One region of the Nocardia sp. NPDC004068 genome, then DNA from elsewhere that is predicted to be linked to it. Evidence: riboswitches for the same ligand, from Rfam matches in the RefSeq annotation. Region 1 holds a riboswitch; the other holds the start of a gene.
The links. A riboswitch is a leader RNA that binds a small molecule or an ion and turns the genes downstream of it on or off. The one in region 1 is predicted to bind magnesium.

Region 2: linked by a shared signal. The riboswitch ahead of ACFYTQ_RS06260 (NRAMP family divalent metal transporter) and the one ahead of ACFYTQ_RS35505 (NRAMP family divalent metal transporter) in region 1 are both predicted to bind magnesium.

The regions. Positions count from the first base shown of each region.
Region 1 covers NZ_JBIAMW010000022.1:72,480-79,814, reverse strand. The annotation lists gene ACFYTQ_RS35530 (potassium transporter Kup) at 1-160, shown strand, start outside; gene ACFYTQ_RS35525 (hypothetical protein) at 445-1,104, opposite strand; gene ACFYTQ_RS35520 (DUF3558 family protein) at 1,183-1,698, opposite strand; gene ACFYTQ_RS35515 (DUF3558 family protein) at 1,703-2,188, opposite strand; gene ACFYTQ_RS35510 (cytochrome c oxidase assembly protein) at 2,200-3,138, opposite strand; gene ACFYTQ_RS35505 (NRAMP family divalent metal transporter) at 3,285-5,018, opposite strand; M-box (ykoK) riboswitch at 5,341-5,510, opposite strand; gene ACFYTQ_RS35500 (hypothetical protein) at 5,653-5,787, opposite strand.
Region 2 covers NZ_JBIAMW010000002.1:463,255-470,589, forward strand. The annotation lists gene ACFYTQ_RS06235 (acyl-CoA dehydrogenase family protein) at 1-50, opposite strand, end outside; gene ACFYTQ_RS06240 (aminotransferase class III-fold pyridoxal phosphate-dependent enzyme) at 51-1,340, opposite strand; gene ACFYTQ_RS06245 (3-oxoacyl-ACP synthase III family protein) at 1,331-2,314, opposite strand; gene ACFYTQ_RS06250 (TetR/AcrR family transcriptional regulator) at 2,746-3,333, opposite strand; gene ACFYTQ_RS06255 (hypothetical protein) at 3,458-4,021, shown strand; M-box (ykoK) riboswitch at 4,164-4,333, shown strand; gene ACFYTQ_RS06260 (NRAMP family divalent metal transporter) at 4,661-6,394, shown strand; gene ACFYTQ_RS06265 (cytochrome c oxidase assembly protein) at 6,541-7,335, shown strand, end outside.

The DNA of each region.
Region 1 (7,335 bases):
CCTGTCCACCATCGAACTGCGCCGTGGCCCCGCGCCCACCATGGCGCTGTGGCGCAAACGCCTGTTCATCGCCACCTCCTACATCACCGCCGACGCCGCCGACCACTTCGGCCTGCCCCGAGATCGCACCATCATCATCGGATCGAAAATCGAACTCTGAAGCGAGCCGCGAGAACCGGAGCGATGCCTCGTCAACGGCCACACCCTCGCAGTTGATCAGTGTGGCCGCGACGTATCGGGACCTCATCAGCCGCATGAGATCCCCTCGGCGACGGCGTTCGTCCGGGGGCGTGTCGCGCTTGTGGATCGTGCTTCGCCGCTGCCGGACTCAGGGGTTGTGGCGCGAAGCCTGTCTATAGAGAGATGTCTCGTGGTCGCTCGCCGTATCTCAACGCAGACCCGTCTTGTGTTGACCGCCTTGATGATTCCCGATGATCAGTGCCGCTATTTGCCGTTGGGGTGGCCGAGCCGGGCGAGGGCGGTGGTCCAGTCCGCGGCGATGGCGCTCTGGGCGTCGGTGAGCGCGACCGTGTGTTTGCAGATCAGTTCGTGGAGTTGGTTCTCGACGGTGTCCTTGGGATTGTTCGGGCCGCTGCCGGGTTTGTGGCCCGGGGAAGGGGGTTCGACCCAGAGGTTGCGGGGGTCGTTGGGGTCGCCGCCGAGTTCGAGGGAGATGAGGTGGTCGTATTCGGCGTCGTGGAGATTGCCGGTGTAGCCGTAGGACTTGGCGTTGGCGTCCTTCTCCCGATCGGTGATCGAGGCGGGCGGGCGGATGGAGGAGGTGTAGCCGCCGCGGCAGATGGTGCTGTCGATATTGTCCTGTGTCACCGCGGGATTGGTGGCGCCGGGGGTGCAGGCCGGGTCGGGGAGCGGCTGCCCGTTGCTCGCGGTGCGGGAGTGGCAGCTACCGGGCGCGGGCTGCGGCTGAACGGTGTAGGTGCCCGAGGGGCCGGGTCCGACCGGAACCGGGGCGGCATCGATCAGCGCTGGTCCGGCCTGCGCGGTCGCGGGCGGCCGGGTGAGCCGTTGCGCCGACTGCTGGCCGCAGCCGCCGACCAGGACCAGCAGCGCGATCGAAACCATCAGTGCGGGGCGGGTATTCATGAATTCCTCCGGGCGTGGGATGCAACGCCATTGTCCGGCAACCGCACACCGAGCGCACCCCGCCCAAGCCGAGGTCGGTCAGCCGTCGAGTTTGACGGTGTCGGCGGTCAATTGCCATGCCGCCGCGCAGGGATCGGGCCGGGCCGAGTGATCGCGGTGGCGTATCCACCAGGTCACCGTTCCGGAGTCGGCCGCCGAGACCCCGCACGCGCCCGGGTCGCGCGGGTCGTGCCAGTAGAAGCCGCCGAAACTCGCGGTGACGGTGTTCTCGGTGCGGTAGCCGAGCGCGGCGGCGGTGTCGCGGTCGAGCAGCAGCGAGTTGTTCCGTAGCCAGCCGTAGGTGATGTCGACGGCGCCGCCGTCCGCGAGGGTCGACTCCCCCGTCCAGGCGCAGACGGTCGGCGCGGTCAGCTGCCGGGCCTGCCGTATTCCGGCCGCGGCGGCGATCCGATCGGGCGGGAGTGGTCCGCAGCCGTCGAGTCCGTTGGGGGGCGGAGCGGGCGGTGCCGCGGTCTGGCCGCCGGAGCCGCACGCGACGCAGGTGAGCGCGACGATCACCGCGGCGGCCTGGGTGAGGAAGGTTTTCCGGGTCATCTCGTCAGCTCTTGTCCAAGGTCGCCGCCGCCAGTGCCGTCGCGCCCGCGCACGGGTCGGTCGTCGCGTCGGGGTCGGATTCGATTGTCCAGGTGAGGAATTCGCCCGCGCCGAGTTCCGCGGCGACTTCGCACGAGTGTGCCTGTTGCCAGCGATAGCCGCGGTGCCCGCGCACATCGAGGGGTGCGCGGGGGCTCTGGCCGGGGTCGGTGCGATAGGCGTCGATGGGGCTGCCACGCAACCATTTGAACGTCACCGCGTCCGGGGGGTCGTGTTCCCACCGGCACGTCAGGGGGTTGCTCGCGACGGCGGTGACCGCGCCGAGCCCGGCCGCCGCGCCCACGTCCGCGGCGGTCATTCCCGCGCATTCGGCCAGCCGGATCGACGGCGGCGGTGGTGCCGGGGTGGGGTGCGCGGTCGCGTGGGGATTCGAGGTGCCGCAGGCGGCCAGCGCGAGAGCCGAAATGCCCAACAGCGCAATCGAATTCATCCGGTGCGGGCTCATCGGCGGAACCGCGCCCGCAGTTGGGGGTCGTTCTCCCACCACAATCCGTCCTGCCGCAGCGGCTGCTCGCCGGGCGGATCACTGCCGACCGGCGCGTCGAGTTCGGCGTCCGAGTCGCGGGCCGCGCGGCGTTCGTCGGCGGCCCAGGACCGCATCAGGGTGAGCAGATACGGCAAGCCCAGCACGTCACCGAGGATCCAGAGGACCCCGGCGCCGATGATCTGATCCAGCCGCGGGTCCGGTCCCCAGTCGCGGCCGATCTGGAGGTAATAGTCCGCCGCGCACAGGGGCCCGAACCACAACACCAGACCCAGGATGCCGTCGGCGATCGATTCGACAATGGTGATCAGCAACGACACACCCTGCGAATAACGCCGCGGCACCGGGTCGATCTGCAACCGGGAGTAGAAGTATCCGAACCCGATGGCCACCAACACGATTCGAGTCGCCGCGTCGACGAGCCCGTTCCGCAGCACCAGTTCGTACCACGGGGTGAGGAACAGCAGCCACGGCGCGGCCAGGATCGCCACCGACGATACGAGGGGATAGGTCGCCGCCCGCGCCGGCGCGGAGTTCACGACCCTGTCCAGCCGCGCCCGCCCGTCCGGCCCCAGCGCCGCGCGCAGCACCGTCACCGGCCGCCCCGCGGCCAGCCCGAACGGCACCACATACACCAACAACACCACCTGCAAGGCCCGCACCCAGAACAAGGTCCCCGAATACACCCCCACGACCCCGATCCCGGCCATCACCCACACCCCCAACCCCACCACCGAGAACACGCCCACCCGCCACCCCGGCACCCCGGCCCGCCCCCGCACCCGCGCCACCCCGTACCCACCGCCCAGCGCGGCGGTCACCACGAGCGTCGACAGATCCCACCGCCACGAGGTCACCACCGAGCCGACGGTCAACGGAACAGAAACCCAAGCCACGCCAGCCAGTATCCACCCGCCCGAACACGATCGACGGATCCCGCGGCGCGGCGATCGACCGCCCGCATGAGGTACCGCTCCGCGTCGACGATCGCGTCCGGGCTCGCCGCACCGGACACCGAGGACGGCCTCGGCGCGAATCATGGTCAGCCGGTGAGGGATCGGACGATCCGCACACCCACCAGGACCACGGCGATGAGCAGATAGCCGCGCAGGGCGACCATCCCCGCCGTGCGCAACGGCGAGAACACCGGGCGCTCGAGCGTGTCGAGGGCCGGGGTGCGCCAGGTGTCGCGATCCCGGTCGCGGATGGCCTTGCGCTCGGCCCGTGACAGCCGGGTCGCGTCGAGCTCCTCGACCTGGTCGGGGTCCAGGCCGCCGAGTTCGGCGGCGGTCTCGCGGGTCGCTCGGCGGTCGGCGCGCTGCTTGGCGAGAGCGATCACCGCACCGCCCAGCAGCCCGACGCCGATCCCGACACCGAAGCCGATCTCCACCTGCGTCGTGGTCAGCTCGGGGAAGAAGGTGGCGGCGGTCAGGGCCAGCGACAGCAGCACCAGCGACCACACGATGACACCGGCCATGATGTTCTGCTTGACGGTGTTCGCCCATGGCCCGAGCACGGCCTTGTCGTTGCAGAGCAGCACGAGGAACACCGTGGCCGAGGGCAGCAGCACCCCCGCGAGCGCCTGGACGCCCTGGGTGAGCAGTCCCAGCACGTGGTCGGGGCTGAACGACACCGCCGCCGCCAGCGTCAGCAGCGTCGCGTAACCGGCGTAGAAGGCGGGCGCCTCGCTGATCTTCCAATGCAGCGAGTGCCGCTTGCCGAGAGTGTCGCCGAGAGCGTAGGTGGTGGCCAGCCCGACCGCGTTCGCACCGATCAGCGAGGCGTCGAGCAGCAGGATGGCGAACAGGGCTCCGGCGCCCTCCCCCATGGTGTCCCGCAGACCCCGCGCGACCGCGCCGGCGTCGGTGAAACTCCCGATCGGCGCGGACGCCGCCACGGCCATGATCGCGATGGCTCCGGCCATGACCACGACGATGCCCACCCACAGGTCGATGCGTTCGAAGCGGATCCAGCGTGGGGTGATGCGCTTGTCGACGATGTTGGACTGCTGGAAGAACAGCTGCCAGGGGGCGACGGTGGTGCCCACGATGGCGACGATCAACAACAGCAGCGTCGAGTTCAGCCCACCCGGGAACGACGGGATCAGACCGTGTCCGATCGTCGCCGCCCGCGGACGCACCAGGAACGCCAGCGGGAATATGACGATGTTGATCGCGATGAGCCCGAACAGGAACCGCTCCCAGCGCCGGAACGAGCCGCCCGCCACCACGGCGAACAGCAGCACCGCCGCCAACGGCACCGAAATCGCCTTGGGCAGACCGAAATAGCCGAGCGCCATCGAGACGCCGATGAACTCGGTGACGATGGTCAGCGCGTTCACGATGAACAGGTCGCCCACGCTGAACGCGCCCCAGAACTTCCCGAACCGGTCGAAAATCAGCCGGGCGTGCCCGACCCCGGCGACCGCGCCGAGCCGCACGACCATTTCCTGGTTGACGTAGAGCACCGGGATCAACAGTGCGAGCGTCCAGATCAGTGCCATGCCGTAGTTCTGCCCGGCCTGGGCATAGGTGGCGACGCCGCCGGCGTCGTTGTCGCCGACCATCACGATAAGGCCCGGACCGATCACGGCGAGCAGCATCCTGAACCGCTGCCCGCGGGTACGGCCCTCGACGGTGTCGTGTCGGCCGATCGAGCCGAGCGCGCCGACGATATCGCCGACGTGCGCGGAATCCATGACGGCGCCCGTCGGGGCCGTGGGTGCGGGGACGGTGGTGGTGTCGCGGCGGATCGCGCCGCCGGAGAAGAAGGCCATCGCCGTTCTCTCCCTTCTTCATTCGCCTCGCTGCACAGCGATTCGAGGTACGGGTGGGCGAGAGATCAGCCGCTGCAAGGCATTCCGGGCACGACGAGGCACCCCGAGGACACACATCACACCGATGCGATCAGACGACGGCGCGCGGATGTCAGGGGGTCACGGTGCCGCAGCAAGCTGGGAACGAGTGTTGTCGAACCGGACTCGGATACGGACCATCGCCGGAGTTCATGTCGTCCCTCACCTCCTTGCCGCCAGGACGCGCACGTCACCACATACGACGCCAGAACACCCGAGAGGGAGCCCGAACAGACCGTCCGAGCGGGCACCCCTCTCGTCAAAGCTTCGGCACTGCACGACGTAATCCCTTGCGGGAAGCCACTTCGGATCACCCCTTAATCCGGGGAGATCTGTCCTAACCCTGGGCGTCTCTCGACGTCGTCGGATCAGTGGCCTGTGTTCGTACAGGAGCCTCACCTAGCGAGGTGCTGACCCAGCAATGCTGATCCCCCCTCGGCCGGATGTCAAATCGACGAACGTCCCCGATGACGGGCGCCACACACCGTCCGCTGTGGCGAACACGCTGCGACACAACGTCTTCGGTCGCATCGCGGCGATCGTGCGGTCCGAGCCGTCATGCGGTCGCCGCGGTGCGGGCGCGGATCGCCTTCACCGCGCGGACGGTGAGCAGGAAAGGGATCACCAGGCCCGCCAGGCGCACCGGCAGACCGACCGCGACGCCGAGGTCGGCGACCCGGACGATGGTCAACGCGACGGCGAGGCCCGCGAAAGCGAGGCCCCAGATCCCGGTGATCAGCCCATGGGTGCGCCCATCCTGTCGCTGGGAAACGGGAGGAGCACGATCCAGGGGAGGAAGCTCGGGGCGCTGTACTACGACGGTCCGGGGACGTCGACCCAGGAGTTCCGGCGCCGCCGACGGCGAGCAGTGGGATCTGCAGTGGAATCACACCACTGTCGGTCTCGGCTGGCTGCCGCACTCCGGCGGGCGCTGGACGGCTTGGCCGCTCGCGGCTCGATCGAGGGACTGCGCGGTTCGATCGATAGCATCGAGAGATTCGCTGCGGGTCCCGGTCACGAAGAGGACGTTCAGGCCGTCATTCGGCTGCTCGGGTCCCCGGCGGCGCGGTATCGCCGGGGCGGGCTGGGTGTTCAACCCGGCCGCGGCGATACCGCCGTATCCGAACCGGTGAGAATCCCACCGTTGGGCGTCGGTGCCGTTCTCACCATGGGCTTCATCGCCATGGTCTTGGTGACCCGGCGGGCTGTCGGGCGGGTTCAGCCCCGGGTCCAAGGCGCCGAGGGCGCGAGCCGGGTGGGCGGATGCGGCGTGGGTGAATGCGGCGTGGGTGAATGCGGCCGTGCGGAATGTGTCTGTGTTGCCGTGGTCGCTGGTCGTTACCGTCACGGGCGCGCGCCGCGGATGCGACATGCGCCCGCGTAGATGCCGCTGATTCGCTGGGTGGCGTCCCTGTTCCCTTCTCCGATAGCGAATTTGCGGGTACGCTCGCGTGACACCGCTGTGACCCACGATTAGGGGATCGCGCCGACCCGGTGACCGTCACCACCGCACAGGGCGCGCGTCGAGGCCGGAACCAGGCACTTTCTTCGGATCCCGCTTGGCTCGCCACGCGGTCGGGGCGGAACGGGCACCTGATTTGCCCGGTGGCGACCAGGCCGGGGACGGATACACGGGGTCGGCGCGGACGCGAAGTCGATGTTTGCCCGAATTTTTCCGGCACAGGTTTTCCGAAAAGGGAATATCAGGATTTTTTTCACGCGAAACCGGTGCGGGGTGGGTTGAGATGGGGTGGAATGTGTATTCCGGCATTGTCGGAGTTGTTGGAAAGGAGAGGGGGTGAGACCGGTGATTCTCACGTTCGTTCAGCAGTTGCTCGCGGCGCTTCTCGGTCTGATCGGCCTGTGATCGCCAGCCTCGTCGACGGGTGGGTCGCCGTAGGCGGCTCACCCGTCTGGATATATCCGGAAACATATTCCTGTCCGTTGTGGCGGAATGGCGGGGCGGGCGATCGAGGCCAAAATCGGGAACCGTTGATCCGGTTCCTGCCGAGTGAATCCTGAAGAAACTGGTTGGTCCATTCGCGGGGGTGTGAGGGCGGCCACGCCTCGTCCGGAGTGAGGCGTGACCCCCCGCGACCGCGGCGTACCGGCGCTGGAGGGATCCCCAGGCGGGGCCGGGCGACGGGCGCGCACGCCCGGCCCCCAGTGATATTCGCCGCTGCGGCGACCGCGGATCGGTCCGCCCGCCATTTTTCTCCGACCTCTGTCGCTTGCCCCG
Region 2 (7,335 bases), on a different contig from region 1:
GCCGCGGCGACGGCGGTGTAGCGATCGGTCAATCCGGTGTCGAGTCGCATTTAACGGTTCTCCTTGTCGTATCCGGCCAGGGCGTCGTCCAGCCGGTCGAGTAGATCGTCGATCTCGGTCCGCGAACTGTTCAGCGGCGGTGTGACCAGCAGCGAGGCCGAGCGGGAATCCACACCGGCCGGATACAGCGCGAGATCACGGGACAGGCAGTGCCGCACGAGGGTGCGGCAGTCGGCCAGGGCGTCGTCTCCGGTGGTGACGCCCACGGCGCGCAGCAGTCCCCGTCCCCGGGGGCTGCCGATGAACTCGTACCGGTCGGCCAGCCGCGCCAGGCCCTCGGTGAGCTGACGACCGCGGCGGCGCACATTGTCCGGCACGTTCTCGGCGTCGAGGGTCTCGATCACCGTGGCGGCGACCGCGGCGGCGACCGGGCTTTCGGCCATCGTGTGCCCGAACGTCCCCAGATCGGGGATGTCGGCGAGCGGTTCGGCAATCCTCGTCGCGACCATGCAGGCCGAGATCGGGACGTATCCGGCGCCGAGGCCCTTGCTGACGACCACGATGTCGGCGGCGAGGCCCAGCGCGTCGGAGACCAGCGGATCGCCGGCCCGCCCGAATCCGGTCATCACCTCGTCGGCGATCACCAGCGCCCCGACCCGGTCGGCCGCCCGGCGAATGGCGGCCAGGGTGGCCGGGTCGTGCGGCACGGCTCCGCCCGCCGCCCCGACGACGGGTTCGACGACGACGGCGGCGAGCCGTTCCCCGGCGGCATCGATCGCCCGCTCCCACGCCTCGGCGGTGGCTCGCGTTCCGGGTTCGGTCGGCGGGCGGACCCACTCCGGTTGCAGGAATTCCGTTGCCGCACCGAGGGATTCGTGCCGGAGCGGATGTCCTGAGGCGCCCAGCGCGGCACTGGTCATGCCGTGATACGAGGGCCATTCGGCGAGCAGCCGGGACCTGTGCCCGTGGGTGCGGGCGTGGTGGCGCCAGGCGACGCGGAACGCCTGTTCCAGACCGTCGGAACCCGAGCTGGCGAGCAGATGGTGGGTCAGTCTGCCCCCGCTGGCGGCGGTGAGCTGGCCCCGCAACCGCTCGACGGCGAGATTGTCGAACAACCCGCGCCAGGTGAAGTGCAGATCCCGCGCCTGCCCGCTCATGGCGGCGACGACGGCCGGATGGGTATGGCCCAGATTGACATTCACCGCGCCCGAACACCCGTCGAGAATCGTGCGCCCGTCCCGCGTTCGGAGATAGCAGCCGTGCGCGGCGGTCACCATCGGCCGCGCGGCGGGCACGATCGGCGAGCTCGTCGGCGGTGTCTCGACCGCGGTCAGTACCATCGCAGCACCGCCGCCCCGGTCGTCATGCCCCCGCCGATCGCCGCGAGCAGGACCACCTCGCCGCGCTGGATCGGCGCGCGCTCGTGCTCGAGTCCGAGTGTCATCGGCACCGAGGCGGCGGCGGTGTTGCCGATCCGATCGCCGCTGATGACGACCTTCTCCCGCGGAACGCCCATCTCGTCGGCCAGCGCCTCCACCAGCCGCACATTGCCCTGATGCAGCACGAACCGGTCGATCTCCCCGACGGTCACCCCGGCCTGATCGCAGGCCTGCTGCACCGTTTTCGGGACCGTGGTCATCGCGTATTCCTTCACCGCGCGCCCGTTCATGACGAAGCGGTCCAAGCCCTCGTCCAGCGCCGCCTCGTCGATGGGGCGCGCCGAACCGCCCGCGGGCACCTGCACGTATTCCGCCAGGTCACCGGCGGAGGTCAGGCTGTAGCCGAGCAGGCCGTACCGGTCGGGTGTCCGGCCGATCACCGTCGCGCCGGCGCCGTCGCCGAACAACGGCACGGTCTTGCGGTCGCGCCGATTCATGATGCGCGAGTAGGTGTCCGCGCCGATGACGAGCGCCACCGCGCTGTCGTCGTGCTCGGGCAGCAGCCCGGTCGCGGCGATGAGCGCGTACAGGTAACCGCAGCAGACCGCGTTGACGTCGAACGCCGGAATCCCGTTGAGCCCCAACAGGTTCTGCACATGCGCGGCGGTCGCGGGCAGCGGCTTGTCGGGCGTGCTCGTCGCGACGACGAGGGCGTGCACCTGATCCGGGCTCAGCGCGAGGTTCGCCAGCGCGTTCCTGGCCGCCTCGGCGGCGAGATCGGAGGTGGTCTGCCCGGGCTCCGCGTAACGACGCGTGATCACCCCCGTGCGTTCGTGGATCCATTCTCGGTCGGTTTCACACCATCCCCCCACCTCGATATTGCCGACGATCCGCGGCGGCAACGCGGTTCCGGTGCCGAGTACACCAACGGACATTGTCTCTCCTTGATTGATACTCCCCTGAGAACGTCACCGTCTATCGGCGACATACGTAACGATAAGAGAGGCGCAGTTACTAATCAACTCGTTTACAGGTAACGGTGACGGGTATGGGGGCGTCAACCGACGTTCCGGGTGAGCTCGAAAAACCTGCCTCACAAGGGATTTCACCGAAAGGCTGAGAAATTCCGAAGAAGCCGACTTTCGACGGCTCCGCGCGCACAGCCGGATTCACGGGCCGGGCGCATGGCCTACGGCGAGAGATTCTGTGGCACAGGGGTTTCGGGGCTCGATCCGCATCACCGTCGGCGTTGATTGTCCGCACCGCCCCGGGAATTGCCGTGCGCCGCCGCGTCCTTTCGGGCTGAAACCCGTTCTGTGGAGATTCGGCGACGACCCGGTTCAAGGCCGAATGTGCGCGGAGGTCCTCATTCGGCGAGCGTGTTGTCGATGATGTCGTCCAGATCGTGCTCGGGCTGCCCGTAGCCGAAGATCGCGCGGAGGTACAGCGGTGCGACGAGTCGATCGAGCACCCGCGACAGGTCAGGGGTGTGCTCCCCGCGGGCGCGGGCCCGGTCGAGCATCTGCTCGATCAGTTCGGCGCGGGCCGCGGCGATGTCGGTGATCCGCTGAGCGCGGTCGGCGTCGGCGGCGGCGTCGGCGCGGGCGGCGACGGCCGCGTACACCAGCGAAAGCCCTTCGGGGGCGGCGAGTTCGGCGTTCATCCGCTCGGCCCAGCGCCGTAGATCGTGGCGGAGCGAACCGGTGTCGGGCAGGGGTTGCTCCTGGTTGAGCCGCGCGACGGCCACCGCCACGTCGAGCAGGAGATTGTCCAGGGTGCCCCAGCGCCGGTAGATCGTCGCTTCGTTGACGCCCGCGCGCTCGGCGACGTCGCGCCCGGTGAACCCGTCGCGACCGCGTTCCTCGAGCAGCGTGCGCACGGCTTCGTGCACCGCCGCACCGACGCGCGCGGTGCGGCCCCCGGGCCGGCGGCGGGGTGGCGACGTATCACTCATGATGCTCCGAGTGTAGCAAATAAAAGCGAGTGCACTTGCGTTAGCGTCCTCTCGCTGACTACCGTCTTATAGCAAGCGAACACGCGTTAAGAGCGTGGCTCGTTCTCCCGCAAAGGACCGGATCATGAAAATCCACAGCTTCGTCCTGGGCTTCCTCCCCTGGATCGTGATCATCCCGTTTCCCAGCGACAGGATGGGGTGGGGTGCGCTGCTCGGATTTCTCGTCGCGGTGATTCAACTCGGGCTGAACCGCCGTGGCGGCGCCGCGGCCGACGCGCTGATCCTCGATCTCGGCAGTGCCGCATTCCTTCTCGCTCTCAGCGTGCTCGGCTTCCTCGCCCCGCATTCCGGACCTATCGAGGCCAACGACGTTCTGTCCTTCGCGTGGCTGGCGCTGATCGCGTTCGGCAGCATGGCGGTGGGCCGGCCGTTCACCATGGGCATCGCCCGGCGACAGGTTCCGCGAAACCTCTGGGACAGGGCGGATTTCCGGCGCACCCATGGGCTGATCACCGGGATCTGGGGCCTCGCTTTCGCGGGCCTCGCCGTCGCGTTGACCATCGTCCGGGTCGCCGACCTCGGCGTCGCGGTCGGTCTGCCGGTGCGCCTGGTGGGCCTGGTGATCCCGTTCCTGCTCACCGTCCGGGAGGTGAAGGCGATCCGCGCCCGCACCGCGGCGACCGCATGACGGCTCGGACCGCACGATCGCCGCGATGCGACCGAAGACGTTGTGTCGCAGCGTGTTCGCCACAGTGGACGGTGTGTGGCGCCCGTCATCGGGGACGTTCGCCGATTTGACATCCGGCCGAGGGGGGATCAGCATTGCTGGGTCAGCACCTCGCTAGGTGAGGCTCCTGTACGAACACAGGCCACTGATCCGACGACGTCGAGAGACGCCCAGGGTTAGGACAGATCTCCCCGGATTAAGGGGTGATCCGAAGTGGCTTCCCGCAAGGGATTACGTCGTGCAGTGCCGAAGCTTTGACGAGAGGGGTGCCCGCTCGGACGGTCCGTTCGAGCCCCCCTTCGGTGTTCTGGCGTCGTATGTGGTGACGTGCGCGTCCTGGCGGCAAGGAGGTGAGGGACGACATGAACTCCGGCGATGGTCCGTATCCGAGTCCGGTTCGACAACACTCGTTCCCAGCTTGCTGCGGCACCGTGACCCCCTGACATCCCCGGCCGCGCGCCGTCGTCTGATCGCATCGGTGTGATGTGTGTCCTCGGGGTGCCTCGTCGTGCCCGGAATGCCTTGCAGCGGCTGATCTCTCGCCCACCCGTACCTCGAATCGCTGTGCAGCGAGGCGAATGAAGAAGGGAGAGAACGGCGATGGCCTTCTTCCCCGGCGGCGCGATCCGCCGCGACACCACCACCGTCCCCGCACCCACGGCCCCGACGGGCGCCGTCATGGATTCCGCGCACGTCGGCGATATCGTCGGCGCGCTCGGCTCGATCGGCCGACACGACACCGTCGAGGGCCGGACCCGCTGGCAGCGGTTCAGGATGCTGCTCGCCGTGATCGGTCCGGGCCTGATCGTCATGGTCGGCGACAACGATGCCGGGGGCGTCGCCACCTATGCCCAGGCCGGGCAGAACTACGGCATGGCACTGATCTGGACGCTCGCACTGTTGATCCCGGTGCTCTACGTCAACCAGGAAATGGTCGTGCGGCTCGGCGCGGTCGCCGGGGTCGGGCACGCCCGGCTGATTTTCGACCGGTTCGGGAAGTTCTGGGGCGCGTTCAGCGTGGGCGACCTGTTCATCGTGAACGCGCTGACCATCGTCACCGAGTTCATCGGCGTCTCGATGGCGCTCGGCTATTTCGGTCTGCCCAAGGCGATTTCGGTGCCGTTGGCGGCGGTGCTGCTGTTCGCCGTGGTGGCGGGCGGCTCGTTCCGGCGCTGGGAGCGGTTGCTGTTCGGGCTCATCGCGATCAATGTCGTCATATTCCCGCTGGCGTTCCTGGTGCGTCCGCGGGCGGCGACGATCGGACACGGTCTGATCCCGTCGTTCCCGGGTGGGCTGAACTCGACGCTGCTGTTGTTGATCGTCGCCATCGTGGGCACCACCGTCGCTCCCTGGCAGCTGTTCTTCCAGCAGTCCAACATCGTCGACAAGCGCATCACCCCACGCTGGATCCGCTTCGAACGCATCGATCTGTGGGTGGGCATCGTCGTGGTCATGGCCGGAGCCATCGCGATCATGGCCGTGGCGGCGTCCGCGCCGATCGGGAGTTTCACCGACGCCGGCGCGGTCGCGCGGGGTCTGCGGGACACCATGGGGGAGGGCGCCGGAGCCCTGTTCGCCATCCTGCTGCTCGACGCCTCGCTGATCGGTGCGAACGCGGTCGGGCTGGCCACCACCTACGCTCTCGGCGACACTCTCGGCAAGCGGCACTCGCTGCATTGGAAGATCAGCGAGGCGCCCGCCTTCTACGCCGGTTACGCGACGCTGCTGGCGCTGGCGGCGGCGGTGTCGTTCAGCCCCGACCACGTGCTGGGACTGCTGACCCAGGGTGTGCAAGCGCTCGCGGGTGTGCTGCTGCCCTCGGCCACGGTGTTCCTCGTGCTGCTCTGCAACGACAAGGCCGTGCTCGGGCCGTGGGTGAACACGGTCAGGCAGAACATCATGGCCGGTGTCATCGTGTGGTCGCTGGTGCTGCTGTCGTTGGCCCTGACCGCCGCCACCTTCTTCCCCGATCCGACCACGACGCAGGTGGAGATCGGCTTCGGTGTCGGGGTCGGCGTCGGGCTGCTGGGCGGTGCGGTGATCGCTCTCGCCAAGCAGCGCGCCGACCGCCACGCGGCCCGGACGACCGCCGCCGAACTCGGCGGCCTGGACCCCGACCAGGTCGAGGAGCTCGACGCGACCCGGCTGTCACGGGCCGAGCGCAAGGCCATCCGCGACCGGGATCGCGACACCTGGCGCACCCCGGCCCTCGACACGCTCGAGCGCCCGGTGTTCTCGCCGTTGCGCACAGCGGGGATGGTCGCCCTGCGCGGCTATCTGCTCATCGCCGTGGTCCTGGTGGGTGTGCGGATCGTCCGATCCCTCACCGGCTGACCATGATTCGCGCCGAGGCCGTCCTCGGTGTCCGGTGCGGCGAGCCCGGACGCGATCGTCGACGCGGAGCGGTACCTCATGCGGGCGGTCGATCGCCGCGTCGCGGGATCCGTCGATCGCGTTCGGGCGGGTGGATACTGGCTGGCGTGGCTTGGGTTTCTGTTCCGTTGACCGTCGGCTCGGTGGTGACCTCGTGGCGGTGGGATCTGTCGACGCTCGTGGTGACCGTTGCGCTGGGTGGTGGGTATGGGGTGGCGCGAGTGCGGGGCCGGGCCGGGGTGCCGGGGTGGCGGGTGGGTGTGTTCTCGGTGGTGGGGTTGGGGGTGTGGGTGATGGCCGGGATCGGGGTCGTGGGGGTGTATTCGGGGACCTTGTTCTGGGTGCGGGCCTTGCAGGTGGTGTTGCTGTTGTATGTGGTGCCGTTCGGGCTGGCCGCGGGGCGGCCGGTGACGGTGCTGCGCGCGGCGCTGGGGCCGGACGGGCGGGCGCGGCTGGACGGGATCGTGAACTCCGCGCCGGCGCGGGCGGCGACCTATCCCCTCGTATCGTCGGTGGCGATCCTGGCCGCGCCGTGGCTGCTGTTCCTCACCCCGTGGTACGAACTGGTGCTGCGGAACGGGCTCGTCGACGCGGCGACTCGAATCATCTTGGTGGCCATCGGGTTCGGATACTTCTACTCCCGGTTGCAGATCGACCCGGTGCCGCGGCGTTATTCGCAGGGTGTGTCGTTGCTGATCACCATCGTCGAATCGCTCGCCGACGGCATCCTGGGTCTGGTGTTGTGGTTCGGGCCCCTGTGCGCGGCGGACTATTACCTCCAGATCGGCCGCGACTGGGGACCGGACCCGCGGCTGGATCAGATCATCGGCGCCGGGGTCCTCTGGATCCTCGGTGACGTGCTGGGCTTGCCGTATCTGCTCACCCTGATGCGGTCCTGGGCC